3 regions of the Jejuibacter sp. L23 genome follow, and region 2 is predicted to be linked to each of the others. Evidence: predicted binding sites of a transcription regulator. Region 2 holds the regulator's gene; each other region holds the start of a gene.
What was found. The regulator Fur, encoded in region 2, represses iron uptake genes when iron is present. The targets are predictions, from matches to a motif close to ATAATAATGAGAACNACTATCAA.

Region 1 (10,500 bases), 620 kb from region 2:
CGGAATCACTCGCAGTTCGGCGCCGACCCGTTCGCACAGCATCTGCCAGGGGACGATATTGGCGTGGTGCTCCATGGCGCTGATAATCAGATTATCCCCCGCTGCTACCGCCTGGTTGCCCCAGCTGCTTGCCACCAGGTTAATGCCTTCGGTGGTACCGCGCACGAAGACGATCTCTTCCGCCGAACGGGCGTTGATAAATTGCGCCACCCCGGCACGTACGTTTTCCATACGCTCCGTCGCCTCAGCGCTTAGGGTATGGATACCGCGATGTACCGCCGCATAGCCATGGCGGTAAAGATCCGCCTCGGCTTCTATCACCGCCAGCGGCTTCTGGGCGCTGGCGGCGCTGTCCAGATAGGCCAGCGGCTGGCCGTTGACCTCACGCGTCAGGATCGGGAAATCCGCTCGCACCTGTTCGATTGAGAAACTCATGACTGCCCCCCCGCCAGACGCTGGTCGATCCGGGCCAGAACCTGGCGCTTAAGCGCTTCATCGTCGATGGCTTCCGTCAGCTCTGCGGCAAAAGCGTGAATAATCATCTGCCGGGCAGCCTGGCGGTGAATACCGCGCGAGCGCAGGTAAAACAGCTGTTCGTCGTCGATGCGGCCCACGGTGGCGCCGTGGCTGCACTTCACATCGTCGGCATAAATTTCCAGCTGCGGTTTGGTGTCTACCTCCGCCAGCCTGCCCAGCAGCAGGTTGTTATTGGTCATCTGGCCGTCGGTCTTAACGGCGTGGGGCGCCACGTTTATCAGACCGTTAAATACCGCTCTGCCCCGGTCGCTGACGATGGTTTTATGCAACTGACGACTGTTGCACCAGCCCTGGTTGTGCTCAAGCCAGGTGCGGCTGTCGCACACTTCGCTACCAACCGGCATCGCCAGACTGTTAAGACGCAGAGTAATATTTTCGCCTTCCAGCCGGGTACTGGTGTGATGGCGCACCAGGCCGCTCCCCAGCAGGAAACTGGTGCTGGTCGCGCTGGCATCGCTCTCCAGCCACAGATCGTTGTGAGCGAAGTGGTAGCTCTGTGGGTTTTCGAAGGCCAGTTTAGCGTGGCGCAGACTGGCCGCCGGGGCCACCTGTATGGTCAGACGCCCGCCGGTAAAGTGGGGCCGGTCATCGGCGCTAACGTAATGTTCGATCACCTGCGCCTGCGCCCCCTGTTCCAGGGTCAGGTGGTGACGATAGTGCGCCGTGTTCATCTCATCGCCGTCCAGACCGCGGCTGATATGCATCAGCACCAGAGGCCGTTCCGGCCGCGTATTGCGGGGAACCCGGATATGGGTCACCTCGCCTGCCAGGCTTTCGGTCAGGTGCAGGAAAATCTCCGGCTGAACCGCCACCGGTAATCCCTGACGCCGATCGTTCACCGTAATCTCATAGCCGCTGCCGCTCAGTTCGTCGCTCAGCGCCTCGCAGTAACGCCCGTCGACAAAGACCAGCCTGATGGCATCGATGTTCAACGCCAGTGCATCTCGCTGCTGCTCCGTCAGGAATTCGCCCTGCGGCAGCACGAAACGGTGGGCCAGCAGTTTTTCCAGCGGCGTAAAGGTGTATTTCCAGTTTTCGTGCTTACGGGTCGGCAGCCCCAGGCGCAACAGTTGCTGCATATGCTGCCCGGCTTCCGGACTGCGGGTCTGCGAATTTTCGAACAGATGGTGCCACTGCTGTAGCGCGTTACTGCTGTTGTTCGGTAAGCCAGCCATAGCCCTGCTCCTCCAGCTGTTTCACCAGGGTAAAGTCGCCGGATTTCACGATGCGCCCCTGATATAGCACGTGTACGTGGTCAGGTTTGATGTAGTCCAGAATGCGCTGGTAGTGGGTCACGATCACAAATGAACGCTGACCGTCACGCAGGGAATTCACCCCATCCGCCACAATTTTCAGGGCATCGATATCCAGCCCGGAGTCGGATTCATCGAGGATGCATAGCGAAGGCGCCAGCACCGCCATTTGCAGGATATCGTTACGCTTCTTCTCACCGCCGGAAAAACCGACGTTAACCGAACGGGTCAGCAGATCTTCCGGCATCTTCAAAAGCTTGATCTTCTCTTCCATCAGGTCCTGAAAATCAAAGCGGTCAAGCGGTTCCTGCCCCCGGTATTCACGCACCGCGTTCAACGCTGTCTGCAGGAAAAACTGGTTACTGACGCCCGGAATTTCCACCGGGTACTGGAAGGCCATAAAGATCCCTTCCCCTGCCCGCTCTTCAGGATCGAGTGCGAGCAGATCCTTGCCCTTAAACAGCACTTCGCCGCCGGTCACCTCGTAATCTTCGCGGCCTGCCAGCGTCGCCGACAGGGTGCTTTTGCCGGAGCCGTTCGGCCCCATAATGGCGTGCACCTCCCCCGGTTTGACCTCCAGATTCAGGCCCCGCAGAATCGGGTTATCTTCCGCGCTTACGTGCAAATCTTTAATACTTAACATAGTGTTTCCTTTATAAAACTGCGGTTACCCGACGCTGTGCTCAAGGCTGATGGCCAGCAGCTTCTGGGCCTCTACCGCGAATTCCAGCGGCAGCTCCGAGAAAACATCCTTACAGAATCCGTTGACGATCATCGAAATCGCATCGTCTTCACTGATGCCGCGTTGCAGGCAGTAGAACAGCTGATCTTCGCCAATGCGCGAAGTGGTAGCTTCATGTTCCAGTTGGGCGCTGTTGTTGCGGCACTCCACATACGGGAAGGTGTGGGCGCCGCACTCTTCGCCAATCAGCATCGAATCGCACTGGGTGAAGTTGCGGGCGTTAGTGGCGGTCGGCATGATCTTCACCAGTCCGCGATAGCTGTTCTGGCTCTGGCCTGCGGAAATGCCCTTCGAAATAATGGTGGAGCGGGTGTTTTTACCGATATGAATCATTTTGGTGCCGGTATCCGCCTGCTGACGGCCGCTGGTCAGCGCCACCGAGAAAAACTCGCCGATGGAGTTATCGCCACGCAAAATACAGCTCGGGTATTTCCAGGTAATGGCTGATCCGGTTTCAGACTGGGTCCAGGACATTTTGCTGTTTTCCCCTTCGCACAGCGCACGTTTGGTGACGAAGTTCAGAATCCCACCGTTATTGCTGTCGCCAGGGAACCAGTTCTGCACCGTGGAGTATTTCACTTCGGCATCCCTGTGGATGATGACCTCGACCACCGCGGCATGGAGCTGGTAGCTGTCGCGTACCGGTGCCGAGCAGCCTTCGATATAGCTGACGTAGCTACCTTCGTCTGCCACCAAAATGGTGCGTTCGAACTGACCGGTTTTTTCGGCGTTAATACGGAAGTAGGTGGAAAGCTCCATCGGGCAGCGCACCCCTTTCGGGACATAGATAAAGGTGCCGTCCGATGCCACCGCAGCGTTCAGCGCGGCGAAAAAGTTATCGTTGCCCGGCACTACGGTACCGAGGTACTTCTTCACCAGATCCGGGTATTCGTGAATCGCTTCGCCAAAAGAGCAGAAAATAATGCCCAGACTCGCCAGCTTGTCGCGGTAGGTGGTGGCGACAGAGACCGAGTCGAAGATCGCGTCCACCGCCACCTCTCTCCCTTCCCGCACAGGTACGCCCAACTGGTTAAAGGCCTCTTCCACCTCTTTGGTCAGAAAGGCGCTCTCCTGGCCGGTCTGCTGCACGGCGCCCGGCTGCGATGCGCAGTTATCGTCGCAGTTGCCGCAGGAAGGCGCCGAGTAATAGCTGTAATCCTGATAGTTGAGCTTGTCGTAGTGCGCCTTCAGCCAGTGCGGCTCTTCCATTTTCTGCCAGGCGTGGAAGGCACTAAGACGAAACTCCAGCATCCAGTCGGGCTCGTTGCGGCGCGCTGAAATGGCGCGCACCACCTCTTCATTAATGCCTTTCGCCAGTTCATCGGTCTGTAGCTGTGTGAAGAAGCCCTCTTTATAGTTCAGGCTTCCGCTCCAGGTTTGTACATTGTCTTCTGTGGTATCTCTGGACATAACTATTCCGCCTGAACCCCAAAGCTTTCGCCGCAGCCGCATTCGTTCTGCGCTTTCGGGTTATGAAATTTAAAGACCTGGTTTAAACCTTCGTGCACATAATCCACTTCGGTACCGTCGATAAACGGCATCGCCTGGGTCGATACGTACAGCCGGGCGCCGTCGCGCTGATACAGGAGATCGTCAGCCTGGGGCTCGCTCACGGTATCCAGCACGTAGCCAAAACCCGCACAGCCGCTCTTTTTCACCCCCAACCGCAGGCCGAGTATGCCCGGCTCCCGTTGAGTTAACTGGCGAATCTGCTCCGCGGCCGCTGACGTCAGCGTCAGCCCCTGCCAGGCAAAGTCGCCGGGTTCAAATGTTCCTGCATGCAGTTCCATAGCTTCACCTCACTTTTGGCCCCATTAATGGGCCGATAACACTATGGTAGTGATAACGATTCTCACTTCAACCCAAGCTCCGCAGGGGCATTCACCGCTGGAGAGCTTTTACGGGGGTTTTTTATAAGGATAGACCCTGCAACCACGCTTGCCGTCATCACGACCTGCGTTCTATATAATTGATATCTATAGAATCAGTCACAATGCGCAAAAGGCTTTAGCAATCAGTGTTAAAGGTGCATAGGCAATGCCTATTTATCTGATAGCGGCAGAGGGAAATACAGACGCCGGAAAGATGAAGCGGCGTCTGAGGGGGGAATATCAGAGCGTTTCGGCAAACCAGGGGTCAAAGGGATCGCTGAACCGGCGCCAGGCTTCCGGCCCCATGACCATCCCATCATCGTTAAGCAGCGCGGCATCAAGCCGCTGCCGCAGCCCGTCCTCATCTATTTCACTGCCGATAAAGACCAGCTCCTGACGCGCATCGCCCACGCCATCCACCCAGTGACGGCGAATAAAATCCAGAGATTCCGGATCGGTCGGCCAGCGATTGCCCGGTACCGCCGCCCACCACATACCGCCCGGCTCCTGTCGCGCCACTCCGCCAGCCTGGGACCAGATACCGGCGTACATCGGGCGGCTCGCCAGCCAGAAATAGCCTTTGGAGCGAATCACGCCCGTAAGGTCATGCATCACCAGGTGATGGAAGCGTTTGGGATGAAACGGACGCCGCGCCCGCCAGACAAAACTGCTGATACCGTATTCTTCGGTTTCCGGAATATGCTCGCCCCGCAGCTCCTTAAGCCATCCCGGCGCCTGAGCGGCCTTGTCGAAATCGAACAGTCCGGTATCCAGCACATCTTCCAGCGCGACCTCACCGAAGCGGGTATACAGGATCCGCGCTTCCGGGTTCAGGGAGTGAAGAATCGCCACTATCTTACGTAACTGGCCTTCGCTGACCAGGTCGGTTTTATTCACCACCAGGACGTTGCAGAACTCAATCTGGTCAATCAGCAGATCCACCACCGTGCGGCTATCCTGATCTCCCAACGATTCACCGCGCGCATGCAGGCTTTCCCCTTCTTCGTAATCTCTCAGAAAGTTGCAGGCATCCACTACGGTGACCATGGTATCCAGCCGGGCGATATCCGCCAGGCAGTCGCCGTTTTCGTCGGCAAAGGTGAAGGTTTCCGCCACCGGTAGCGGTTCCGATATCCCGGTAGATTCAATCAACAGATAATCAAAGCGCCCTTCTCTGGCCAGCCGGTTAACCTCCAGCAGCAGATCCTCGCGTAGCGTGCAGCAGATACAGCCGTTGCTCATCTCTACCAGCTTTTCGTCGGTGCGCGACAGCGCCGCTTCGCCGCCCCTGACCAGTCCGGCATCGATATTCACTTCCGACATATCGTTCACAATCAGCGCCACGCGCAGCTGTTCGCGGTTGTTGAGGATATGGTTAAGCAGTGTGGTCTTACCCGCGCCGAGAAATCCCGACAGTACGGTAACAGGGAGTTTTTTCGCCTCACGGCGTCTGGTGAACGGCTCTGACATGGTGGCAACCCCTTATATCATTAAAAGTGAAGGTCTATTCTTTGCTGGTTTTGTTATGTTATAACATCAACAAATTAATTTTCCAGCCCCCGTTTTCAGGGGATAAGGGATACCCATGTTCAGAAAATCACTGCGATTACTGCCCGCACTGCTCTGCCTGACGGGCAGCGTTTATGCGCAAAGCCACGCGACACACTATCCGCTGACGGTGGAAAACTGCGGCCGTTCGCAGACCTTCCACCAGTCGCCGCAACGGGTGGTTACGCTTGGGCAACACGAAACCGAGCTGCTGCTGGCGCTGGGGTTAGGCAAGAGCATTGTCGGTACTGCGGTCTGGTTTGGCCGCCTGCCTCCGGCGCTGGCACCTGCAGGCCAGGGGCTGAAACGACTGGCGGATAACGCGCCAGGATTCGAAGCTGTCGCCGCCCAACGCCCCGATCTGGTGCTGGCGCAGTACAGTTGGCACCTGGGCCCCCGTGGCGAAGTCGCAACCCGGAAGCGCTTCGAAGATCTGGGTATCCACACCTGGGTAGCGCCGGCCGACTGTGTCGGTAAAGCCGTCACCGCCGACTCTAACGGCGACGGCGCCCGCACTACCCCCTTTACCCTGGAGAGCATTAACCGCGAGATCGACGAACTGGCGCGCATTTTTAACGTTACCGAACGGGGCCAGGCGCTGCGACACCAGCTTAAGCAACGTATTGGGCATGCCCGCCAGCAGGCAGCGCGCCCCGGCTCCGCCCCTCTTAAGGTAGTGTACTGGTTTTCCAGCCCCCGCCTGAACGGCGATCCCTGGGTCGCGGGCAGCGATGGCGCGCCGGGCTGGATCAGCCGCACCCTGGGCCTGCAAAATATTATCGATTCCCGGGAGGAGTGGCCGGCGGTCACCTGGGAGCATATTGCCCGCTCCCGGCCCGATATTATTGTTATCGCCAGTATGGAACGTCGACTCTATCCTGCCGATAACGCCGCGGCAAAAATCGCCTTTCTGAAAAAGGATCCGGTCACCCGGGAGATACCGGCAGTGAAACAGGGCCGTATCATCGTGGTTCCCGCCATGTCGCTGAACCCTTCATTGCGTAACGTCGATGCCGTGGAACAGATCGGTAAACAGCTCCCATGATGAAAAATCGTAACGCCCTGCTGATTCTGAGCGGCGCCCTCAGCCTTCCGCTAATGATGGTGGTCACCGCGGCCAGCGGCGATATGCCGATCGCTCCCGCTGACGTCGTGAGGGCCATCGCCAACGGCCTGGGCATCGGCCACTACCGCTTGTCGCCCATCGATGAAGGGATCGTCTGGCAGTACCGCATGAGCCGCGCGCTGATGGCGGCCTGTAGCGGCGGCGGCCTGGCGCTATGTGGCCTGATACTGCAAACCCTGCTGCGCAATCCCCTTGCGGAGCCGTGGCTACTGGGGATCTCGGCGGGCGCCTCCACCGGCGCGGTATGTATTATGCTGCTGGGCGTGGGCGGCGGGCTGCTCGGCGTCAGTGGTGGCGCCTTTCTCGGCGCCTGCTGCGCCTTCGGGCTGATTATGCTGTTGGCGGGAGGCCTGCGCGATGACGCCACGCGCATCATTCTGGCGGGCGTGGCGGGAACCCAGCTATTTAACGCGCTGACGGCCTGGGTGGTCAGCACCTCCGCCAATGCCGAGCAGTCACGCGGCGTCATGTTCTGGCTAATGGGTAGCCTGAGCGGGGTTCGCTGGCCGGAAGCGCTACTGGGGCTGGCAACCGCAGCGGCAGGTCTGGTCATCGCCCTGTGCTATGCCCGCTCGCTGGACGCCTTTGCCTTCGGCGAAGAGGTAGCCGCCACGCTCGGCATTCCGGTGATCCGGCTACGGGTCGTGCTGCTACTGGTCACCGCGCTGGTGACCGCCACGATCGTCAGCGCTATCGGCGCCGTGGGTTTCGTAGGGCTGGTTATTCCCCACGTGGCCAGAATGCTGACCCGTACCAGCCACCTGACGCTCATCCCCATCGTTTTTCTGATGGGCAGCCACTTTATGATTCTGGCCGATCTGGCATCACGTAGCCTGATCGCCCACCAGGTGCTGCCCGTCGGCGTGGTCACCGCCCTGATCGGCGCGCCGGCCTTCGCCATCATCCTGTACCGCACCCGGGAGAAGCCCCAATGAGACTCTGTGTCGAACGTCTGAGCGTAACGCTGAAAGGCCGTGCCATTCTGCGCGATGTGGCGTTTAGCGCCGCGCCGGGCCAGGCTGTCGGACTGCTGGGGCCAAACGGCTCCGGGAAGTCGACCCTGCTACGCTGCCTGGCCGGGCTAATAACCACGCACCCGCCATGCATTACCCTGGGCGCGACCCCGATGGCTGCGTTCCCGCACCGCGCCCTCGCCCGTCGGCTGGCCTTTGTTCCCCAGCACGCCAGCGCCGATCCCGACCTGCGAGTCGAACAGATCGTCCGCCTGGGCCGCACGCCGCATCGCGGCGCGTTTTCCGCCTGGCGCCGTGAGGATAGTGAAGCTGTGGAACGGGCTATTCGAATGACGCAGCTACAGGCGTTGGCCTATCGTCCGTGGCGTCAGCTATCCGGCGGCGAACGTCAGCGCTGCCAGATTGCCCGGGCGCTGGCGCAAAAGCCGCAGCTGTTATTACTGGATGAACCGACCAATCACCTTGATATCCGCCACCAGCTGGCGCTGATGCAGTTGATTCAGGAACTGCCGATCACGGTGATTATCGCCCTGCACGATCTCAACCTGGCTGCCCGCTACTGCCAGCATCTGGTATTGCTGAATCACGGCGCCGTAACTGCGCAGGGAGAACCCGAGCGGGTGCTGACGCCCGGCAACATTGCCCGTGCCTGGCAGGTGGAGGCCCGGGTGGAGCACCGCCCATCCGACGGCATGATGATTCATTTTCTGCCATCCCAGCCACAGGCCGGATAGCCGCCCAACAAAAAGCCCGCCGAATGGCGGGCTCAGGCTAAGGTTTGGAGGCTTATTTTCTGCCGCCTGCCTTACGGGCGACACTTTCGGTGCCATCCTCGCCGACGCGGACTTTGTACTTGTTCGAGGTCCAGTGGTCCATTTTCAGTAACTTACGGGCCTGACGATTGGTTTTCATTCATCATTCTCCTGCGTGGTTGATCTGAAAAAAGCCACTCAAGTGTGCAACATCCAGGCAACATTAGCAACCACCTCCGGCGATTTTGTGACCAGAATTCAGACCAGTGCCGTAGTCAGGCGCGCGCTACAGCACAGGCGCCCGGCCTCATCGGCGATCTCTATCTGCCACACCTGATGACGCCGCCCCAGATGTAGCGCCCGACAGCTGCCGCGCACCAGACCTTCCCGTACCGCCCGCAGATGGTTGGCGTTAACCTCCAGCCCCACCACCTTCTGCTCCCCCTCAGTACAAAGCCAGCCGGCCACCGACCCCAGGGTTTCCGCCAGCACCACCGAGGCGCCGCCGTGCAGCAGACCGAACGGCTGACGCGTGCGCTCATCCACCGGCATGGTGGCCTCGAGCACCTCATCGCCAAGGTGAACAAAGCGGATGCCGAGCAGCCCCACCATGTTGCCATTCCCCATCGCGTTCAGCGCCTCCAGCGAGGCTTCGCGTCGCCAAATCATCCCATTATCTCCAACAGAGCCTGCAACGGATGCCGAATGCCGCTGCCCTCCACGCGTTTAACCTGGCTGCGACAGGAATAGCCGGTCGCCAGGCAGCGGTTACGCGGTAACTTTTGCAGCGCCTGATGCCATGAAAGTTCATAAATCCCCAGCGAATTCGCCAGGTTGCTGGTTTCATGACCGTAGGTACCCGCCATGCCGCAGCAACCCACGCTGACGCTTTCGAGCTGCGCCCCCATCTGGCGGAAAATGGCCCCCCACTGCGCCGCCGCGCCGGGTAGCGCCGTCGATTCGGTACAGTGGCCGAACAGATACCAGGATTCACCGCAGGGCGCCAGTGCCTCTCGGGTCTTCAGCGCTGCGGTCAACCATTCATGCACCAGCAGGACCTGAAAGTCGCCGCGCTCTTCCCCCAGAGTCTGACGATACTCGTCGCGATAGCAGAGCACCAGCGCCGGATCGACCCCCACCATCGGCATGCCGAGTTGCGCGATACGATTAAGAAAATCGGCGGTCTTACGGGCGGTACGGGCAAAGCGCTGCAGGAAGCCCTTAATATGTTGCGCCTTACCGTTAGGTGAAAACGGCAACACCACCGGCTGCCAGCCCAGTTTTTCCGCCAGGCGCACCAGATCCGCCACCACCCGGGCATCATAGTAGCTGGTGAAGGGATCCTGGACTATCAGCAGCGTACGGCTGCGCTCCTCTACGCTGAGTTTTTCCAGCTGCTCCAGGGTCATTCCCGCCGAGCGATGTCCCACCAGTTGCTGCTGCAGAGAAGGCACCGATAGCGCAGGCAGATCCACCATACCAATGCGGTGACGCGCCAGATTGCGCACCCAGGGCTGGCCCATAAAGAAGTTAAAGGTACGCGGCGCCCGCGCCATAAGCGGCGCATAGCTTTCCACCGTCGCCACCAGGTGGTCACGCACCGGCCTCAGGTAACGGGTGTGATAAAGTTGCAGGAAACGGGAGCGAAATTCCGGAACGTCGATTTTGATCGGACACTGAGTGGAGCAGGCTTTACA
Region 2 (10,500 bases):
CGCGCTGTAAAAATCCGCTCCCGTAGCCTTTTCCCTGTCCAGCAGCAGCAAATCATGGCAAAAGAACAAACGGACCGCACGACGCTCGATCTCTTTGCGAACGAGCGCCGCCCGGGTCGACCCAAAACCAATCCGCTGTCGCGTGACGAGCAACTGCGCATCAACAAGCGCAATCAGCTCAAACGTGACAAAGTCCGCGGCCTGAAGCGCGTTGAGCTCAAACTCAATGCCGAGGCGGTGGATGCGCTCAATGAGCTCGCCGATGCGCGTAACATCAGCCGCAGCGAGCTTATCGAAGAGATTCTGCTGAGCCAGCTCGCCCAGCTCCGGGGCTAAGACCGCCCCTTACGCCGTCAGGTATGTTGCATACTGTGCACCCTGCGGCGAATAGCGGTTTCCGCACTCGAAGGGCTTCTGCTATGATTGCCCTATCCGTGGGCATTACGCAGCCACCATACTTTTTTAGATTCAAGAGGTTACTTTACTCATGGCAATCGTAGGCATTTTTTTCGGCAGCGACACCGGCAATACCGAAAATATCGCAAAAATGATTCAGAAACAGCTCGGTAAAGAAGTTGCTGAGGTGCATGATATTGCTAAAAGCAGCAAAGAAGACCTGGAAGGCTTCGATATTCTGCTGCTTGGTATCCCGACCTGGTACTACGGTGAAGCACAGTGTGACTGGGACGACTTCTTCCCCACGCTGGAAGAGGTAGACTTCAACGGTAAGCTGGTTGCGCTGTTTGGCTGCGGCGATCAGGAAGACTATGCGGAATACTTCTGCGACGCGCTGGGTACCATTCGCGATATTATCGAACCGAACGGCGCCACCATCGTGGGTCACTGGCCGACCGAAAGTTACCACTTCGAAGCGTCGAAAGGGCTGGCCGATGATGACCACTTCCTGGGTCTGGCTATCGATGAAGACCGTCAGCCGGAGCTGACCAACGAGCGCGTTGAGAAATGGGTTAAGCAGATCTCTGAAGAGCTGCATCTTGATGAAATCATCAACGCCTGATGATAAGTTGTTGCGGCGCGATCTGCGCCGCATTAATAGATATAACCGATAGTAATAATTGATACATTTCCTTAACTTTGCCCCACTAAGTTGTACAATAAGCCCGGTAAATTGGGCATCGGTGCCGTATCTGGCATAATTTTTCCCACTTTTTTATTCACATTTTTGCAGGTTGAACGCGGTTTTCATTTACCCTTCACGGTTCTATAATGAGACGCATTCATCTTTTTCATGAATTCTATGCAGTGCTCCAGAGGAGCTAAGTCATTAAGCAACAGGACATATTCCGCATGACTGACAACAATACCGCATTAAAGAAGGCCGGCCTGAAAGTCACGCTTCCCCGGTTAAAAATCCTGGAAGTGTTACAGGAGCCTGAAAATCACCATGTCAGTGCGGAAGACTTGTACAAGCGACTGATCGATATGGGTGAAGAGATTGGTCTGGCCACGGTTTACCGCGTGCTGAACCAGTTCGACGATGCAGGCATTGTCACCCGTCACAACTTCGAAGGCGGAAAGTCTGTTTTTGAGCTGACGCAGCAGCATCATCACGATCACCTTATCTGCCTGGATTGCGGCAAGGTGATTGAATTCAGCGATGATTCTATTGAAACTCGTCAGCGCGAGATCGCCACCCGGCACAATATCCGCCTGACCAACCACAGCCTCTACCTGTACGGCCACTGCGCTGAAGGAGACTGTCGGGAAGACGATGGCGCCCATGAGGCCAGCAAGAAGTAAGCGAGTCTACGCCACAGCCAAAAAAAACCGGAGATCGCTCTCCGGTTTTTTGTATAGAGAATAAAACCCCGGCGCAGAGGCCGGGGTTTTACTTATGGCGATTCAGGCGCGCAATATTAGCCGCCCATTTTCGCCCAGGTATCACGCAGTCCAACGGTGCGGTTAAATACCGGCTTATCGGCGCTGCTGGTCAGCCCATCAAGACAGAAGTAGCCTTCACGTTCGAACTGGTACGCATTTTCCGGCTGTGCCGCCTTCAGGCTCTGCTCGCCGTAGCCCTGCTTCACCACCAGCGATTCTGGGTTAACGGTAGAAAGGAAATCCTCCGCCGAGCCCGGGTTCGCCACGCTGAACAGACGGTCATAGAGGCGGATTTCAATGGGCAATGCGTGAGCGGCGCTGACCCAGTGAATCACCCCTTTCACCTTGCGGCCATCGGCCGGATCTTTGCTCAGGGTATCAGCATCGTAGCTACAGCGAATCGCGGTGATATTGCCATCGGCGTCTTTTTCCACCTCTTCGGCTTTGATCACATAGGCGTTACGCAGACGTACCTCTTTGCCCAGCACCAGACGCTTATACTGCTTGTTCGCTTCTTCACGGAAGTCAGCGCGATCGATCCAGATTTCACCGCTGAAAGGCACCTCGCGGTTACCCATCTCCGGACGGTTCGGATGATTCGGCATGGTCACCATCTCGCTCTGCCCCTGCGGGTAGTTGGTGATGATAAGCTTAACCGGATCGATAACCGCCATCGCACGCGGCGCATTCTCATTCAGATCTTCGCGAATGCAGGCTTCCAGCGACGCCATCTCAACGGTGTTGTCCTGCTTGGTCACGCCGATACGTTTGCAGAATTCGCGGATAGAGGCCGCAGTGTAGCCACGGCGACGCAGACCGGAAATGGTCGGCATACGCGGATCGTTCCAGCCTTCCACTATCTTCTCGGTCACCAGCAGATTGAGTTTACGCTTGGACATAATGGCGTATTCCAGATTCAGGCGCGAAAACTCGTACTGACGCGGATGAGCCGGAATGGTGATATTGTCCAGCACCCAGTCATACAGGCGGCGGTTATCCTGGAATTCCAGGGTACACAGCGAATGGGTGATCCCTTCCAGCGCATCGGAAATGCAGTGGGTGAAATCATACATCGGGTAGATGCACCACTTATTGCCGGTCTGGTGATGATCGGCAAATTTAATGCGGTACAGCACCGGATCGCGCATCACCATAAACGGCGATGCCATATCGATCTTCGCACGCAGGCAGGCGGTGCCCTCGGCGAATTCACCGGCACGCATCTTTTCAAACAGCGCCAGGTTCTCTTCCACGCTGCGATCGCGATACGGGCTGTTCTTGCCCGGCTCGGTCAGAGTGCCGCGGTATTCACGAATTTGCTCCGGCGTCAGTTCATCAACGAAAGCCAGGCCTTTGTTGATCAGTTCGATGGCGTAGTGGTACAGCTGGTCGAAATAGTCAGAGGAGTAACGCACGTCACCCGCCCAGTGAAAGCCCAGCCACTCGACATCCTGCTTAATGGAGTCCACATACTCGATATCTTCTTTAACCGGGTTAGTGTCGTCGAAGCGCAGATTGCAGGTGCCCTGGTAATCCTGAGCGATGCCGAAGTTCAGGCAGATGGATTTCGCATGGCCGATATGCAGATAGCCGTTCGGCTCAGGAGGGAAACGCGTGCAAATGGTGGTGTGTTTGCCGCTGGCCAGATCCTCATCAATAATCTGGCGAATAAAGTTAGTTGGGCGGGCTTCAGCCTCACTCATCTCTTAATACCTCAAAGCGTTTTTAACTCGGTTAACGTGGAATGATCTTACAAGCCGTCGCCGGACACAACCCTTAGTTACAGAAATTCGCACAGCTTTGGCGCGGGAATAAAAAAACGGCCGGGTTCTCACCCGGCCGCTCTCAGAGATATCGTCCGACAGACGTTATTTCTTCGCTTTAATCTCGTACAGCGGGGTTTCGCCAGCCACCAGAGTACCGGTCGCTTTCACCACCAGACCGCTGTAGTCGTCGATGTTGCTGCAGACCACCGGGCTAATCATCGAGCGCGCATTGGCGTTCAGGAAGTCAAGATCCATCTCCAGCACCGGCTGACCGGCAGCAACAGAGGCCCCCTCTTCTACCAGACGCTTAAAGCCTTTACCTGCCAGCGCCACGGTATCGATACCCATGTGCACCACAATCTCAGCGCCGTCATCGGTCTCCAGGCAGAAAGCGTGGTTGGTATTAAAGATTTTCACCACGGTGCCTGCCGCCGGAGCCACGACCGTCTTATCGCTGGGCTTAATCGCTACGCCGTCGCCTACCGCTTTGCTGGCGAAGGCTTCGTCCGGCACCTCGTCCAGCGCCACCAGTTCGCCGCTAACCGGCGCCACCAGGGTCAACAGCGTCGGCAGGTCGTTGCGCACCGCCTGAGGCCTGGCCTGTGCGGCAGGCGCCGACTGAGCTGCGTCAGACTGTGAGGCTGCAACCGGTCCCGTGGTCTTCATGGCGTTGGCGATCTTCTCAGCTACAAAGCCAACGATGATCTGTACGCTGGTCTTGTTCAGGCGAATCACGCCGCTGGCGCCAAGGCGCTTAGCCAGTGCGTCATCCACCACCGCAGAATCTTTCACCGACAGACGCAGGCGAGTGATACAGGCATCGATACCGGTCAGGTTATCGGAACCCCCTACCGCTGCGATGTACTGACGAGCCAGTTCGGCGACGTCCTGCTTCTCACCGCCGCTGACATTGGTGTCCTGACCATCGGCTTCGCTACCGGCCACGGCCAGCTCGCGCCCCGGCGTCATCAGGTTAAATTTGGTGATGGTGAAGCGGAACACCAGATAGTAAATAACGAAGAACACCAGGCCCTGCGGAATCAGCATGTACCACTGCGTGGCCAGCGGGTTACGCGAAGAGAGCACCATATCCACCAGACCGGCGCTGAAACCGAAACCGGCAATCCAGTGCATGCTGGCGGCGATGAAAACAGAGATACCGGTCAGTGCGGCGTGAATCACGTACAGTACCGGCGCAACGAACATGAAGGAGAACTCCAGCGGCTCGGTGATACCGGTGAAGAAGGCGGCGAACGCCCCCGCCATCATGATACCCATCACCTTCGCTTTGTTTTCGGGGCGTGCGCACTGGTAAATCGCCAGCGCCGCACCAGGCAGACCGAACATCATGATCGGGAAGAAGCCCGCCTGATAGCGACCGGTGATACCCACAACCGCTTTACCCGCCTCGATAGACTGAGCGCCGCCCAGGAAGTTAGGAATATCGTTGATACCCGCGACATCGAACCAGAATACCGAGTTCAGCGCATGGTGCAGGCCTACCGGGATCAGCAGACGGTTAAAGAAAGCGTAAACCCCGGCGCCAATGGAACCCATTTTCTGGATATATTCGCCGAACTCCACCAGGCCGCCAAAGATCACCGGCCAGACGTACATCAGTACGAAGGCGACAGCAATCATCACGAAGGAGGTCAGAATCGGCACCAAACGGCGACCGCTAAAGAACGACAGCGCTTTCGGCAACTCCACGCCGCTGAAGCGGTTATACAGCTCAGCCGAGATGATACCCACCAGGATACCCACGAACTGATTATTAATTTTCGCGAAGGCGGCAGGAACTTCCGCTTCCGGGATGCTCTGGATCATGGAGACCGCGGCAGGTGAACAGAGCGTGGTCAAAACCAGAAAACCGACAAAGCCGGTCAGCGCCGCTGCACCGTCTTTATCTTTGGACATGCCGTATGCAACACCGATGGCGAACAGCACAGACATGTTATCTATGATGGCGGCACCGGACTTGATAAAGAAGGCAGCGAGCGCATTATCGCCCCCCCAGCCGACCGGATCGATCCAGTAACCGACACCCATAAGGATGGCGGCGGCGGGCAGCGTGGCCACCGGCACCATCAAAGCGCGCCCTACGCGCTGTAAGTAGCCTAGAATACTCACTTTATTCCCCCTAGAAGACCCCGAGTGAAGCCTCGTAACTCTTTTTATAGTGCGATCGGCCCGGGCTACGGGCTAATCCATACGGCAAATGTCATATCGCAGCAGAGTGTGTGGAAATTTAATTCGCTTCGCAAATTAAAACCCTGCTTTTTGTGAATTCAATCACCAAATTTCGTATCTTGCCTGGCATCTCTATGGCTATCTTATAAAACTTATTTTATTATGCAAAATATCAGGACGGATAAACGCCGCCGTGCGGCAAATCTGGGTTAATCTTTACTTCAGTATAAGCGGCAATCCGGCCAGCACGTTTAACTTAACTTTTATAGAGGTGAATGATGAGACTGATTCCCCTGACAACGGCTCAACAGGTCGGTAAATGGGCAGCCCGCCATATTGTAAACCGTATTAACGCCTTTAAGCCTACCGCAGACCGCCCTTTCGTTCTGGGTCTGCCGACTGGCGGCACGCCGCTGGAAGCCTACAAGGCGCTGGTGGAACTTTATAACGCAGGTGAAGTTAGCTTCAAACACGTCGTTACCTTCAATATGGACGAGTACGTCGGCCTGCCGAAAGAGCATCCGGAAAGCTACCATAGCTTCATGCACCGTAATTTCTTTGACCACGTCGATATCCCGGCGGAAAATATCAATCTGCTGGACGGTAATGCGCCAGACGTTGATGAAGAGTGCCGCAATTACGAAGAGAAAATCCGTGCCTACGGCAAAATCCATCTGTTTATGGGCGGCGTGGGTAACGACGGCCATATCGCCTTTAACGAACCGGCCTCTTCGCTGGCTTCCCGCACCCGTATCAAAACTCTGACCCATGATACCCGGGTCGCCAACTCCCGCTTCTTTGGCGGCGATGTCAATCAGGTTCCGAAATACGCTCTGACCGTTGGCGTAGGTACCCTACTGGACGCTGAAGAGGTGATGATCCTGGTGCTGGGCCACGTCAAGGCGCAAGCGCTGCAGGCTGCAGTCGAAGGCAACGTAAACCATATGTGGACCATCAGCTGCCTGCAATTGCATCCGAAAGCGGTTATCGTCTGCGACGAGCCTTCTACCATGGAGCTGAAGGTCAAAACGCTGAAGTACTTCAACGAGCTGGAAGCTGAAAGTATTAAAGGTCTTTAAGTCATATCTATTCCGGGGGTAACTATGTATGCACTAACCCATGGCCGTATCTTTACCGGTCACGACGTTCTGGACGACCATGCGATTATCATCGCGGACGGTTTCATTGACCGCATCTGTCCGCAGGCAGAGCTGCCGCAGGATATCGCCACGCGCAATATGGGTGGTGCCATTATCGCCCCGGGATTTATTGACGTTCAGCTAAACGGCTGCGGCGGCGTCATGTTTAACGACACCGCCGACGCGGTAAGCGTGGAAACCCTGGAAATCATGCAGAAGGCCAACGAGCGCTCCGGCTGTACCAGCTTCCTGCCGACGCTTATCACCTCCAGCGATGAGTTAATGATGCATGCGGTTAACGTGATGCGTGAATACCTCGACAAGCATCAGAACCAGGCGTTGGGGCTGCATCTGGAAGGTCCGTGGTTGAGTCTGGTGAAGAAAGGGACCCACAACCCTGAGTATATTCGCAAGCCGGATCCCAGCCTGGTGAACTTCCTGTGCCAGAATGCCGACGTCATTACCAAAATCACCCTCGCCCCGGAAGAGGTCGATCCGGCCGTGATTCGCCAACTGGTGGATGCCGGTATCCGCGTTTCCGCTGGCCACTCTAACGCCACCTGGCAGGAAGCGAAGCGCGGCTTCCGCGCGGGCATCAGCTTCGCAACTCACCTGTATAACGCCATGCCTTATATTACCGGTCGTGAACCGGGCCTGACCGGTGCCATTTTCGACGATCCGGATCTGTACTGCGGGGTTATCGCTGACGGGCTGCACGTCAGTTACGCCAACGTTCGCACTGCGAAAAAACTGAAAGGCGAAAAGCTGTGCCTGGTGACCGATGCCACCGCAGCGGCAGGTTCCGATATTGACCAGTTCATTTTTGCTGGTAAAACAATATACTACCGGAATGAACTGTGCGTGGATGAGAACGGAACCCTGAGCGGCTCGGCGCTGACTATGATCGAAGGGGTGCGTAATCTGGTGGAGCATGTCAACATCGCGCTGGATGAAGCCCTGCGTATGGCAACGCTCTACCCCGCCAGGGCCATGGGCGTGGCGGACCGTCTGGGCACACTGGAAGCGGGCAAGGTAGCAAACCTGACCGCGTTCAGCCGCGACTTTAAAATTATCAAGACCATCGTTAACGGAGACGAGGTCTCAATCGGATAAACGGGTATGACGACTGGCGGACAAGCGCAAATAGGTAATGTTGATCTGGTCAAACAGCTTAACGGAGCGGCGGTTTACCGTCTGATCGATCAACAGGGGCCGATATCGCGCATCCAGATCGCCGAGCTAAGCCAGCTTGCCCCCGCCAGCGTCACCAAAATCACCCGCCAGCTGATCGAGCGCGGTTTAATTAAAGAGGTCGATCAGCAGGCATCCACCGGCGGACGCCGGGCTATCTCCATCGTTACCGAGACCCGCGGCTTTCAAGCCATCGGCGTGCGTCTTGGCCGTTACGACGCAACCCTGACGCTTTTCGATCTCAGCGCCAGGGCGCTGGAAGAACGTCATTATCCATTGCCGGAACGACGTCAGGATGCGCTTGAAATCGCCCTGCTGGCGGCTATTGAAGATTTTATTAGCCACTGTCAGCGCAAGATTCGCGAACTGATTGCGATCTCCGTGATTCTGCCTGGCCTGGTGGATCCTGAAAGCGGCGTGGTGCGCTATATGCCCCATATCGAGGTCGATGACTGGCCGCTGGTGGAAAAACTGGAACAGCGCTTCGGCTTTGCCTGCTTCGTGGGGCATGACATTCGCAGCCTGGCGCTGGCGGAGCACTACTTCGGCGCCACCCGGGACTGCGAAGATTCTATTCTGGTGCGCGTCCATCGCGGTACCGGGGCCGGTATTCTTTCCGGCGGACAGATCTTTATTGGCCGCAACGGCAATGTCGGTGAAATTGGCCATATTCAGGTCGATCCGCTGGGCGAACGCTGCCACTGTGGCAACTTCGGCTGCCTGGAAACCATTGCCGCTAACGCAGCCATCGAGCAACGGGTACGGCAGTTGCTTTCCCAGGGCTACCAGAGCCGACTGGACCCGGACAACTGCCGAATCCAGGATATTTGCCGTGCCGCCAACCGCGGCGACCCGCTGGCCAGCGAGGTGCTGGAGCAGGTTGGACGCCATCTGGGCAAGGCTATCGCCATTGCCATTAATCTGTTTAATCCCCAAAAGGTCGTGATCGCCGGCGAAGTGATGGAGGCGGAGAAAATCCTGCTGCCTGCCATTGACCGCTGCGTCAATACTCAGGTGCTGGAAGCCTTTCGCCGCAATCTGCCGGTCGTCCGCTCCCATCTTGATGACCGTTCAGCCATCGGCGCCTTCGCTCTGGTAAAGCGCGCTATGCTTAACGGAGCACTCCTGCAGCGACTGCTGGAAGAGTAACCCCGGACCATGACGGCGGCGCGGGATTTTACTTCCGGATAACGCCGCCGCTGGTTACCATAGCGATTCAGGCCCAGGCCATCTTCCGTAAATCATCCGACTGACTATGACGATAAAAAATGTAATTTGCGATATCGACGGCGTGCTGATGCACGATAACGTCGCCGTTCCAGGCGCCGCGCAGTTTCTGTCCGGACTGCTGGAAAAAGAGATTCCGGTGGTGCTGCTCACTAACTATCCGTCCCAGACCGGTCAGGATCTCGCTAACCGTTTTGCCTCTGCGGGCGTTGATGTGCCGGATAGCCTGTTCTATACCTCCGCCATGGCCACCGCAGATTTCCTGCGCCGCCAGGAGGGGAAAAAGGCCTATGTGGTGGGCGAAGGCGCTTTGATTCACGAGCTGTATAAAGCGGGTTTTACCATTACTGATATCAACCCCGACTTTGTTATCGTCGGCGAAACCCGCTCCTACAACTGGGATATGATGCATAAGGCGGCCTGGTTTGTAGCGAACGGCGCGCGCTTTATCGCTACCAACCCGGATACCCACGGCCACGGTATGGTGCCGGCCTGCGGCGCGCTGTGCGCTGGTATTGAGAAGATCTCCGGGCGTAAACCTTTTTATGTCGGTAAACCCAGTCCGTGGATTATCCGCGCCGCCCTGAACAAAATGCAGGCCCACTCCGAAGATACGGTGATCGTCGGTGACAATCTGCGCACCGACATTCTTGCCGGTTTTCAGGCGGGGTTGCAGACCATTCTGGTGCTGTCCGGCGTTTCAGCGTTGAACGATATTGACGATATGCCGTTCCGCCCCACCTGGATTTACCCCTCCGTCGCAGAGATCGACGTTATCTGATCGGCAACGCGCCTTAACCGGCGCGTCCTTCCATTCAATAAAAAAGCATAAAAATTGCCGATTCGTTAATAATCGCGTGTAAAAGATAGCCATTTTTTACTATTCGGCAAGGACCATTGATTTTTTCAATATCTGACCGGTAATTCGCTTGCCAGGACACCGTATTCTGGGGCATTGTCCTTACCATGACAGGCAGTAACAGCGGTAATAAAACAACGCAACCGCTGCTCGCTTTAGCACAACAGCATCTGTGACGGAGAAGGTTATGTGTTCGATTTTTGGTATTCTGGATATTAAAACTGACGCGGGTGAGCTGCGTAAAAAGGCGCTGGAGATGTCGCGCCTGATGCGCCATCGTGGCCCC
Region 3 (10,500 bases), 1.9 Mb from region 2:
GAATGGCGCGCCCAAGGTTGGTATGCAATACCGTGCCCGTCAGATTAAACACCGGACGCAGGGCGCTCTCTTCATCTTTATGCAGGCGTCTTCGCGCTTCCGCCGCCCAGTCGTCACGCCATTCAGGCAACCGTTGATGCGCGCGGATTTCGTCGCGCGCCGCCGTCTGCATCTGCCGCAGGGTATCCACCAGTCGGGTGTGACCAAATTCGGCGCACAGCGCCGTGAACGCCGGTTCGCGCAGCAGACGATCCGTCGCGGGAAGCTGGCTGAATAGTGCGTGTTGACTCATGAGACTGTGTCATTCCGGAAAAAGTGTGGCGATCAGTTTAACAGGGGGGGTCCCCCCTGTCATAAGAGCCAGATCATGGCATTGGCGGTTCGGTGCGGGCAAAGCTTTCACGTTCGAAGAGCTTTCCCGCCAGGCGGACCAACAGCGGGCGTTCAGCGCACCAGCCAGGCGCAATACGTCGGAAGTTAAGATAGCCAATGGCGCACCCCAGGGCGATGGCTCCCAGCCGAGGTGGTTCGCTTTCAATATTCTGGTCGTTGATCTGCTGTTCAAGCCAGTCCAGACCGCGCGCGATCTTCTGGCGCTGACGCAGCAGGAACGCTTCAGATTGCTGCTGCGCCGGACGCTGACGTTCGCGCACCAGCAGCACGGCGGCATCGAGAATACCGTCGGCCAGAGCTTCCACCTGCCGCTCCCACAGCGCCAGCTTCGGCTCACGCGGTACCAGCGCCGGAGCAATATCCAGCAGTTCCAGGTAGCCGACAATTACCGGGGAGTCGAACCAGATGCTGCCATCATCAGTGACCAGGGTGGGGACTTTTCCCAGCGGATTGTAATCCGGTACCTGCGTCGCCTCCTCCCAGGGAGTGTCATTAACGAATTCAAACGCAATGCCCTTTTCCAGCAGAACCACCGAGATCTTGCGGACATAAGGGCTGGTGTAACTGCCTATCAGTTTCATATCGCCGTCCCTTTTCGAACCAACCACATATAATTATGGTGCATGACGGCATGAAGAGGGGGGTTATTCCAGGGCCGCCATGGCATTTTGATGGGCTCTCGCTTTTCATCAGACGATCCCGATCACAAGCGGAGTAATTCACGGCCACAAATTGTGATTAACATCACAATAACCAAACAAAAACACAATATTAAATTGTGACCAAAATCACATAAAACCACCTTTCGCGACGTTTTTTTCATCGCTGACGTTTTTACACTCGCTGTTTTTGTGATCATAATCACCAAAAAAACCGGTCACCCCCCTAACATTAAGTGACATTTATCACAAAAAAATCCGACATCTGGACAGTCTGCCCATTCGGTGCCAGATTTCGCGTCATGGACGAAAGGTTGGCGACCCCGCCACCTCATGCGGCCTGGAAAAACACCGGGCTGTGCCCTGCTCGACATCACAATAAGGGGTGTAATATGTCATCCGATATCAAGATCAAAGTGCAAAGCTTTGGTCGTTTTCTCAGCAATATGGTGATGCCCAATATCGGGGCGTTTATCGCATGGGGGATCATCACCGCTCTCTTTATTCCCACTGGATGGTGGCCTAACGAAACGCTGGCCAGGCTGGTCGGCCCGATGATCACCTACCTGCTGCCGCTGTTGATCGGTTATACCGGTGGCCGACTGATTGGCGGCGAGCGCGGCGGCGTGGTGGGCGCAATTACCACGATGGGGGTGATTGCCGGCGCCGATATGCCAATGTTCCTTGGCGCGATGATTGCCGGTCCGCTGGGCGGCTGGTGCATTAAGAAATTCGACGCGGCCGTAGACGGCAAGATCAAGTCCGGCTTCGAAATGCTGGTGAATAACTTCTCTGCCGGCATTATCGGTATGCTGCTGGCGATTCTGGCGTTTCTCGGCATCGGTCCGGCGGTGGAGATACTTTCCAAACTGCTGGCGGCTGGCGTTAACTTTATGGTGACGCACGACATGCTGCCGCTGGCTTCGATTTTTGTCGAGCCGGCAAAAATTCTGTTCCTGAATAACGCCATTAACCACGGCATCTTCTCGCCGCTGGGAATTCAGCAGTCTCAGGAAATGGGTAAATCCCTGTTCTTCCTGATTGAGGCCAACCCGGGTCCGGGGATGGGCGTCCTGCTGGCCTATATGTTCTTCGGTCGCGGCAGTGCGAAACAGTCCGCAGGCGGTGCGGCCATCATCCACTTCCTGGGCGGTATCCATGAGATCTACTTCCCTTACGTGCTGATGAATCCGCGTCTGATTATCGCCGTCATCCTGGGCGGCATGACCGGCGTGTTCACGCTAAACCTGCTGGACGGCGGCCTGGTTTCTCCGGCTTCTCCGGGTTCGATTCTGGCCGTGCTGGCTATGACGCCGAAAGGCGCCTGGTTCGCCAATATCGCCGCTATTGTCGCTGCGATGGTAGTTTCCTTCGTGGTTTCCGCCATCCTGCTGAAAACCAGCAAGGTGAAAGAGGATGACGATATCGATGCGGCCACCCGCCGTATGAAGGAGATGAAAACGCAGTCCAAAGGCGGCAATACAGCGGCAGCCAGTGATGCAGGCGACCTGAGCCACGTGCGTAAGATTATCGTGGCCTGCGACGCCGGTATGGGCTCCAGCGCTATGGGTGCCGGGGTACTGCGTAAGAAAATTCAGGATGCGGGTCTGACCAATATCTCGGTCACCAACTGCGCCATCAACAGCCTGCCGGGCGATGTGGATCTGGTGATTACACACCGCGATCTGACCGAGCGGGCCATGCGCCAGGCGCCGCACGCGCAACATCTCTCGCTGACCAACTTCCTGGATAACGCGATGTACAGCGATCTGACCCAGCGTCTGATCGCCGCACAGCGCCACAGCGAAAACGAAGAGAAGGTGCAGAGCAGCCTGAAAGACAGCTTCGATCAGGATGACAGCCGCCTGTTCAAACTGAGTGAAGGCAATATCTTCCTGGGCCTGCAAGCCGCCAGCAAAGAGGAGGCTATCCGCTTTGCCGGTGAACAACTGGTTAAAGGCGGCTATGTTGAGCCGGAGTACGTCGCAGCCATGCTGGAGCGTGAAAAACTGACGCCGACCTACCTGGGCGAATCCATCGCCGTGCCGCACGGCACCGTAGACGCCAAGGATCGCGTGCTGAAGACCGGCGTTGTCTTCTGCCAGTACCCGCAAGGCGTCCTGTTCGGTGAAGAGGAAGACGATGTCGCACGTCTGGTTATCGGTATTGCCGCGCGCAATAACGAACACATCCAGGTGATCACCAGCCTGACCAACGCGCTGGATGATGAGTCGGTTATCGAAAAACTGGCGAATACCACCAGCGTGGACGAAGTTCTGTCGCTGCTGGGAGCGAAGTAACCTTAAACTCCCTCTCCCTTCGGGGAGAGGGTTAGGGTGAGGGGCAATGCCTCACCCCAGCCCTCTCGGGGTCAGTCAAATTGAAAAGGGTTCAGACAATGAAAGCATTACACTTTGGTGCAGGTAATATCGGACGCGGATTCATCGGCAAACTGCTGGTGGATGCCGGCATTCAACTGACGTTTGCCGACGTTAACCAGACGGTGCTGGATGCTCTGAACGACCGCCACAGCTATCAGGTTCGGGTTGTTGGCGAACAGCAGCAGATCGATACCGTCGCCAACGTCAACGCCGTTAACAGCAGCAGCGAAGCGGCTGAAGATCTGATAGCCCAGGTCTCTCTTATTACTACCGCCGTCGGTCCCGTGGTGCTGAAGCTTATCGCCCCGACCCTGGCGAAAGGACTGGCTAAGCGCCGCGCCGCCGGTAACGAGCAGCCGCTGAACATCATCGCCTGTGAAAACATGGTACGCGGCACCTCGCAGCTGAAAGACCATCTGTTTGAGGTTCTGGCGCCGGAAGAGCGTGACTGGGTGGAAGCCCACGTAGGCTTCGTCGATTCCGCCGTTGACCGCATTGTGCCGCCGTCCGAATCTGCCGACAGCGACCCGCTGGCGGTCACCGTAGAAACCTTCAGCGAATGGATTGTCGATAAAACCCAGTTTAAAGGCGCCCTTCCCGCCATTCCGGGTATGGAGCCGACCGATAATCTGATGGCCTTTGTGGAGCGCAAACTGTTCACTCTGAACACCGGCCACGCTATTACCGCCTGGCTGGGTCAGCAGGCGGGCCACAAAACCATTCGTGACGCGATTCTTGACCAGAACGTTCGCGCCGTTGTGCAAGGCGCAATGGAAGAGAGTGGCGCGGTGCTTATCAAGCGTTACGGCTTCGATCCTGAAAAACACGCTGCCTATATTCATAAAATTCTGGGCCGCTTCGAAAACCCTTACCTGAAAGACGACGTGGAACGTGTGGGGCGTCAGCCGCTGCGCAAGCTGAGCGCCGGTGACCGTCTGATCAAACCGCTGCTCGGCACCCTGGAATACGGCCTGCCTCACACCAATCTGGTACAAGGCATTGCCGCCGGTCTGCATTACCATAGCCCGGAAGATCCTCAGGCCCAGGAACTGGCGCAGTTGTTGGCGGAAAAGGGCCCTGCGGCGACGCTGGTACAAATTTCCGGTCTGGATGCCGCAAGCGAGGTGGTCGCAGAGGTGGTACAGGCCTGGCAGGCTCAGGCATAATAGCTTCCGGGCGCACTGCGCCCGGCGTCTTTGTCTAACCATGCAGGCTGAAATGGAAGAAACCCAGGTCTTTGAAAACCGCGTGCTGGAGCATCTTAATGCCGGCAACAGCGTCAGGAGCCTGCTGATTGCCGCTGTAGAAATGCTGACCGAAGCGGTCGACATGCTGGTACTCCAGGTATTCCGGAAAGATGATTATGCGGTGAAATATGCCGTTGAACCGCTGCTCGACGGCAACGGTCCGCTGGGCAACATGTCGGTGCGCCTGAAGCTTATTTACGGGCTTGGCGTCATTAGCCGTGCCGACTATGAGGATTGCGAATTGCTGATGGCGCTACGTGAAGAGCTGAATCACGACGGCACCGAATACACCTTCATCGATGACGAAATCCTGGGGCCTTTCGGCGAGCTGCACTGCGTGTCGGCGCTACCTCCAGCGCCGCCGCCAGGCGATGATCCCGAACTGGCTACCATGCAAAAGCTGCGCTATCAGCAGATCGTGCGTTCCACGATGGTGCTTTCCCTCACTGAGCTGATCGCCCGGATCGGCTTAAAAAAAGCGTTCAGTAAGTAAAGGCTTTTCCCTCTCGCCCCCTGACTGATGTATCCTTGCCGCCCTGTCTGATCACAACTATCCTGAATACCATGTCAAAAGAGATCGAAAAGAACGAAATTAAACGCCTGAGCGACCGCCTTGATGCCCTGCGCCATCAGCAGGCCGAGCTGTCACTGGTCGAGCAAGCGGAAAAGTACGCTCAGAACGAAAAAGAGATAGCCACACTGGAAAGTGAAATCGCGCGTCTGAACGCGGTGCGCCACCAGAAGCTCAGTAAGGAAGCGCAAAAGCTGATGAAAATGCCCTTCCGCCGCGCCATCACCAAAAAAGAGCAGGCCGATATGGGTAAGCTGAAAAAGAGCGTACGCGGTCTGGTCGTGGTACACCCCATGACCGCTCTGGGCCGCGAGATGGAGCTCACAGAGATGACCGGTTTCGCTCGCACCTCATTCTGATTTGCCGTCAGTGACCGAATAACCGCCGCGAAAAGCCTTCTATTCCGCCGGAAATCCGGCGATTTTGCAGGGTCTGCGTCCAACTGGCCGACAGCCCGGCGGCGCTCAACAAGCGATGATACTGCTCATCGTCGAAAGGTTGATGCCAGGCGATGACGCCCGCCTCATGCACGCTGATATCGCTCAGCCGCGATACCAGCTCCAGCGGCGCATCGGCGCTGACCGCCCCCGGAGCGATCACCCGATACAGCCAGCCGGTTTTCCCGTTTTGCTGCATTAGCTGCGATAAATCTTCTATCTCAAAATGGAAGTTGAGCTTAAAGCAGGGGGAACGCGGCTGGGTGACCTGAATCAACGCATCTCCCCAGCGCCATACGTCACCAATGAAGGTGTTCTGTTCCGTCAGCCCGGTGGTAGAGAGGTTTTCACCGAAGCCCGGCGCGTTAAAGCATTCAGCCTGCTCGGGAAAAGCCAGCGCCCAGTCATCGTAGTGTTCGCGGGGATAGTGGCACAGCGCGCGGTCAGGGCCTCCGTGGTATTTGCGCTCTGCCTGACAGTCGCCAGAAAGTCCCGTCGGCGTCAGCATCAGTTCGCCATCAACCTGATATTTTTCAATAGCGCTGGGACGCCCGCCCGGATAGTCGCGAACCTTTCCTGTGTAGACCTGCACGGGATAGTGCATCCTCTCCCCCTCATCTGAGCACCTTTGCCTGAAAGTATGAGGGTATAAAAAAGGACGTCGATGGACCAGCGAAAACGAGGGATTGAGGTGGGATGGGCGTCCTCCCGTTCCCTGTGGAGGACGCGCCGGGATAACGCTTACTTCGAAGAGGAACCGAAAAGTCCGCCCAGTACGCCCTTCAGAATGCCGCTCACGGTATCGCCTACGGTCCCCGCAGCCTCACCCGCAGTGTCACCAACACCGCCAATCACTTTATCTGCCAGTTTCGCTATGCTCACCACAGTGCTCAAAACGGAACCACCTGAAACATCGTCCAGCATCTCGTCCGACAGTTCGATCATGTTTGCTTCTGCTTTATCTGTCATCATAGTTTCCTCACTCTTTATCAGTGTTTACATAATGGTTCAGACCGTGATGTCACCATAACTGCCCCTGCTTCCTTTCACCCTCCTGGCTGAGCTGCCATTTCCGTGACGAGTTAAATCCTGGCACAAACATTAGAATTGTGAATGTTTTTAGGATTAGTTTTATTAAAAAATCGTTAACCACATGCTAATTGTGAGTAAAATACGCTAAAAACAATTCATTCATCATTTGATAAATAAATAATTCTTATCTATTGATACACAACGATCTTTATCCGAACGGCGGAGCCGGGCAGGCAGATAAAAAAGAGGCGACCCCGAAGGATCGCTTCTTTTCATTGCCTAACCGCACTGCAGAACATCTGTCATGAGATCCAATCCTGGAGTCTCTCTCAGAGAGTCCTGTCGGAAGTCGCCGATGCCCTTTCCCCTGATACGATAATGTAGAGTCCACTCTCAATGCCGCGAGCAACTTCACCAATACCTATCACCGCGGAGCCGATGGTATCCAACACTTCTCCGGCCAAACCCACAACTGAACCCCCCGCAACGTCATCCAACATATCCACCGACAGTTCGGTCATGGATGCTTTGGCGTTATCTGTCATCATGTTTCCACCCATATTTGTATGCCACTTATGGCCCAGGCCTGATTTCGTTAAAGGAAAGCTCCCGTCAGAACTTAGTAAGCCCACTCAGAAAATGAGCAGCACCGTCAGAGCCGCCGCCAGGAACACCGCCAACAACGCCACCAAGAACGCCTTCCACCAGATCTCCAACAGTACCTATCACCTCTTTCACAATGCCGATAACAGACCCCCCCGCAACCTCATCCAGCATCTCGTCTGACAGTTCAACCATGGCCACTTCACGTTGTACGCCCGCTTTATCAATCATGCCTGTTTCTTCTCACTTTCATTCAGATAATTAATATCTAACCCTGCGACACTATGATATCGTTCCACCCATCATCAGGAGTTTCGACATTCATGACGCCATAAAGCCTGGTACAAACATTAGCAACTCGAATGAATTAGCGTGAAATTAAGAAAAACTCCAGCCGATCAAACCGTTCTCCTTCTCTGACTTAAAACCAAAAAAAAGCGAGCCCTAAGGCTCGCTTATCCGTCTTAAGTGACGCGATTATTTTTTAGCGGCGAAACGCGCTGCAGCTTCGTCCCAGTTCACCACGCTCCAGAATGCTTTGATATAGTCCGGGCGGCGGTTCTGGAATTTCAGGTAGTAAGCGTGCTCCCACACGTCCAGACCCAGGATCGGGTAGCCGGAAGCGCCAGAGATAGCTTCACCCATCAGCGGGCTGTCCTGGTTTGCGGTAGAAACCACAGCCAGCTTGTCGCCTTTCAGCACCAGCCATGCCCAGCCGGAGCCGAAGCGGGTTGCAGCCGCTTTCTCGAACTCTTCCTGGAATTTCTCAACGCTACCGAAATCGCGCTCGATGGCGGCTTTCAGATCGCCCTGCAGGGTGGTGCCTGTTTTCAGACCTTTCCAGAACAGGCTGTGGTTAGCGTGACCGCCAGCGTTGTTACGCAGCGCGGTTTTCTTATCGGCCGGAACCTGATCCAGACGGGTAATTAGCTCTTCTACCGGCAGAGCAGCCAGCTCCGGCAGGCTTTCCAGCGCAGCGTTGGCATTGTTTACATAGGTCTGATGGTGTTTGCTGTGATGAATTTCCATCGTCTGCTTGTCAAAGTGCGGCTCCAGCGCGTCGTAGGCGTACGGCAGGGATGGCAGTGTATAGCTCATACTCTTCTCTCCATTTATTGTCGGGCGGCAGAGTTTTTGTTAATGCCGCGTAAGCATTCGGTTCATTATAGTTAATTAAATGATATTGAAAATGTTTATCAATGCCACACATTTCGTGCGCATATCACCAAATCATAACTTTTGGTTATGATAGTAAAAATGTGAAGCCATACAAGCAATTCCTGATCATTTTGCCAGCCGACACGCCATTGCGGCAGCAGTGTAAAGGTTCTCCCAGGCGTCTCTTTTTTAGACTGCCAGACGGGTAGCGCCGCGAGCGATATCCGACAACCCCCAGGGAGAACAAAAAAATGAATGACGCAATTTCAACGGGCATCCTCTGGCATCTGGTGGGCGCCGCCAGCGCCGCCTGCTTTTATGCCCCCTTTAAAAAGGTCAAAAACTGGTCATGGGAAACCATGTGGTCCGTGGGCGGTATTGTCTCCTGGATAATCCTGCCCTGGGCAATCAGCGCCGCGCTACTGCCCAACTTCTGGGCCTATTACGGCTCCTTTAACGCTTCTACCCTGCTGCCGGTATTCCTGTTTGGCGCCATGTGGGGGATCGGCAATATCAACTACGGCCTTACCATGCGCTATCTCGGTATGTCGATGGGCATCGGTATCGCCATTGGTATTACCCTTATCGTAGGTACGCTGATGACGCCTATCCTGAACGGCAAGTTTGGCGTGCTGATCGGCACCCCAGGCGGCCAGATGACCCTGCTGGGCGTTCTGGTAGCACTGATCGGCGTGGCAATAGTCACCCGCGCAGGCCAGTTGAAAGAGCGCCAGATGGGCATCAGGGCCGAAGAGTTCAACCTGAAGAAGGGGCTGATTCTGGCGGTGATGTGCGGCATCTTCTCTGCCGGTATGTCCTTCGCCATGGATGCCGCCAAACCGATGCACGAAGCCGCAGCGGCGCTGGGTGTTGATCCTATGTATGTCGCACTGCCCAGCTATGTGGTGATTATGGGCGGCGGCGCGCTGATCAACCTGGGTTTCTGCTTCGTGCGCCTGGCAAAAGTGCCCGGAATCTCCCTGAAGGCGGATCTGTCGGTGATGAAGCCTCTGCTGATTACCAACGTCCTGCTTTCCGCACTGGGCGGCCTGATGTGGTACTTCCAGTTTTTCTTCTACGCCTGGGGCCACGCCAAAATCCCGGCCCAGTATGACTACATGAGCTGGATGCTGCATATGAGCTTCTACGTACTGTGCGGCGGCCTGGTGGGGCTGATCCTGAAAGAGTGGAGCAACGCAGGACGTCGCCCGGTAGGGGTTCTGAGCATTGGATGTATCGTGATTATCATTGCCGCCAACATCGTTGGCCTGGGCATGGCGAAATAACGCGCGCTGTGGCACCCGGAACGATACGGCTACAGACCAGCGCGGGTGAGTACTGGCTCACTCGCGCTCCCCTCCTCCCGCTGGCGCCACTGGCTTGGCGAAGCCCCACTCTCCCGGGTAAAGACCACCGAAAAGTAGTTACTGTCTTCAAAACCACACTGCATCGCCACTTCGCTGATTCGCATAGCAGTATGGCGCAGCAGGTACTGGGCATGGCAGATGCGTAACTGGCGCAGATACTGGCCCACGGTCATTCCCGTCTGCTGGCGGAACTGCTGACGCAGAGTACGCACGCTGCACTGCTGCACGGCGCAGAAAGCCTCCAGATCGAAAGGGGCGCTCAAACTCCCCGCCAGTGCGGTAATGAGCCGATCCAGCGCGCCGCCTTCGGTTTCCTGGCCTTCAATCTGCTCTGGCAAATAACGGTGACGTTGCAGGAGCAGTAAAATCTGCAAAAACAGGGCTTCCGCCATCGACTGCGACAGCGTATCGCGTCGGACGCTTTCCAGCTCCAACTGGCCGATCACCTGACGCGCCAGGCTCATCCCCTGGCTGCTCAGCCGCCAGGCCCGCTGCTGCGCCATATTGGGAATCATCTCGTCCCAGTTAACGCGCAGCCGGAACCGCTCCGGACACCAGATTATGTTCTGCAATACCAGATCGTTAACCGAGGCATAGCTGTGGCAATCGTCAGCGCGAATATAGAACAGATCGCCGCGGGTAATGCGGTATG

Region 1: the regulator Fur is predicted to act here: its motif matches at 4,366-4,388, upstream of sufA (Fe-S cluster assembly scaffold SufA).
Region 3: the regulator Fur is predicted to act here: its motif matches at 8,501-8,523, upstream of sodA (superoxide dismutase [Mn]).

Annotation. Positions count from the first base shown of each region.
Region 1 covers NZ_CP138199.1:2,290,992-2,301,491, reverse strand. The annotation lists gene sufS (cysteine desulfurase SufS) at 1-435, opposite strand, end outside; gene sufD (Fe-S cluster assembly protein SufD) at 432-1,712, opposite strand; gene sufC (Fe-S cluster assembly ATPase SufC) at 1,684-2,433, opposite strand; gene sufB (Fe-S cluster assembly protein SufB) at 2,458-3,942, opposite strand; gene sufA (Fe-S cluster assembly scaffold SufA) at 3,945-4,322, opposite strand; gene zigA (zinc metallochaperone GTPase ZigA) at 4,644-5,873, opposite strand; gene SCU88_RS10610 (ABC transporter substrate-binding protein) at 5,989-6,996, shown strand; gene SCU88_RS10605 (iron chelate uptake ABC transporter family permease subunit) at 6,993-8,012, shown strand; gene SCU88_RS10600 (ATP-binding cassette domain-containing protein) at 8,009-8,785, shown strand; gene sra (stationary-phase-induced ribosome-associated protein) at 8,838-8,963, opposite strand; gene menI (1,4-dihydroxy-2-naphthoyl-CoA hydrolase) at 9,062-9,472, opposite strand; gene ydiJ (D-2-hydroxyglutarate dehydrogenase YdiJ) at 9,469-10,500, opposite strand, start outside.
Region 2 covers NZ_CP138199.1:1,669,836-1,680,335, reverse strand. The annotation lists gene ybfE (LexA regulated protein) at 55-336, shown strand; gene fldA (flavodoxin FldA) at 488-1,018, shown strand; gene fur (ferric iron uptake transcriptional regulator) at 1,309-1,761, shown strand; gene glnS (glutamine--tRNA ligase) at 1,878-3,545, opposite strand; gene nagE (N-acetylglucosamine-specific PTS transporter subunit IIBC) at 3,711-5,738, opposite strand; gene nagB (glucosamine-6-phosphate deaminase) at 6,077-6,877, shown strand; gene nagA (N-acetylglucosamine-6-phosphate deacetylase) at 6,902-8,050, shown strand; gene nagC (DNA-binding transcriptional regulator NagC) at 8,057-9,277, shown strand; gene SCU88_RS07635 (HAD-IIA family hydrolase) at 9,384-10,136, shown strand; gene asnB (asparagine synthase B) at 10,402-10,500, shown strand, end outside.
Region 3 covers NZ_CP138199.1:5,030,552-5,041,051, forward strand. The annotation lists gene selA (L-seryl-tRNA(Sec) selenium transferase) at 1-292, opposite strand, end outside; gene SCU88_RS24010 (glutathione S-transferase) at 366-974, opposite strand; gene SCU88_RS24015 (PTS mannitol transporter subunit IICBA) at 1,445-3,352, shown strand; gene mtlD (mannitol-1-phosphate 5-dehydrogenase) at 3,451-4,599, shown strand; gene mtlR (mannitol operon repressor MtlR) at 4,640-5,173, shown strand; gene SCU88_RS24030 (YibL family ribosome-associated protein) at 5,245-5,610, shown strand; gene yiiM (6-hydroxyaminopurine reductase) at 5,618-6,292, opposite strand; gene SCU88_RS24040 (hypothetical protein) at 6,430-6,660, opposite strand; gene SCU88_RS24045 (hypothetical protein) at 7,050-7,268, opposite strand; gene SCU88_RS24050 (hypothetical protein) at 7,333-7,554, opposite strand; gene sodA (superoxide dismutase [Mn]) at 7,801-8,421, opposite strand; gene rhaT (L-rhamnose/proton symporter RhaT) at 8,733-9,767, shown strand; gene rhaR (HTH-type transcriptional activator RhaR) at 9,797-10,500, opposite strand, start outside.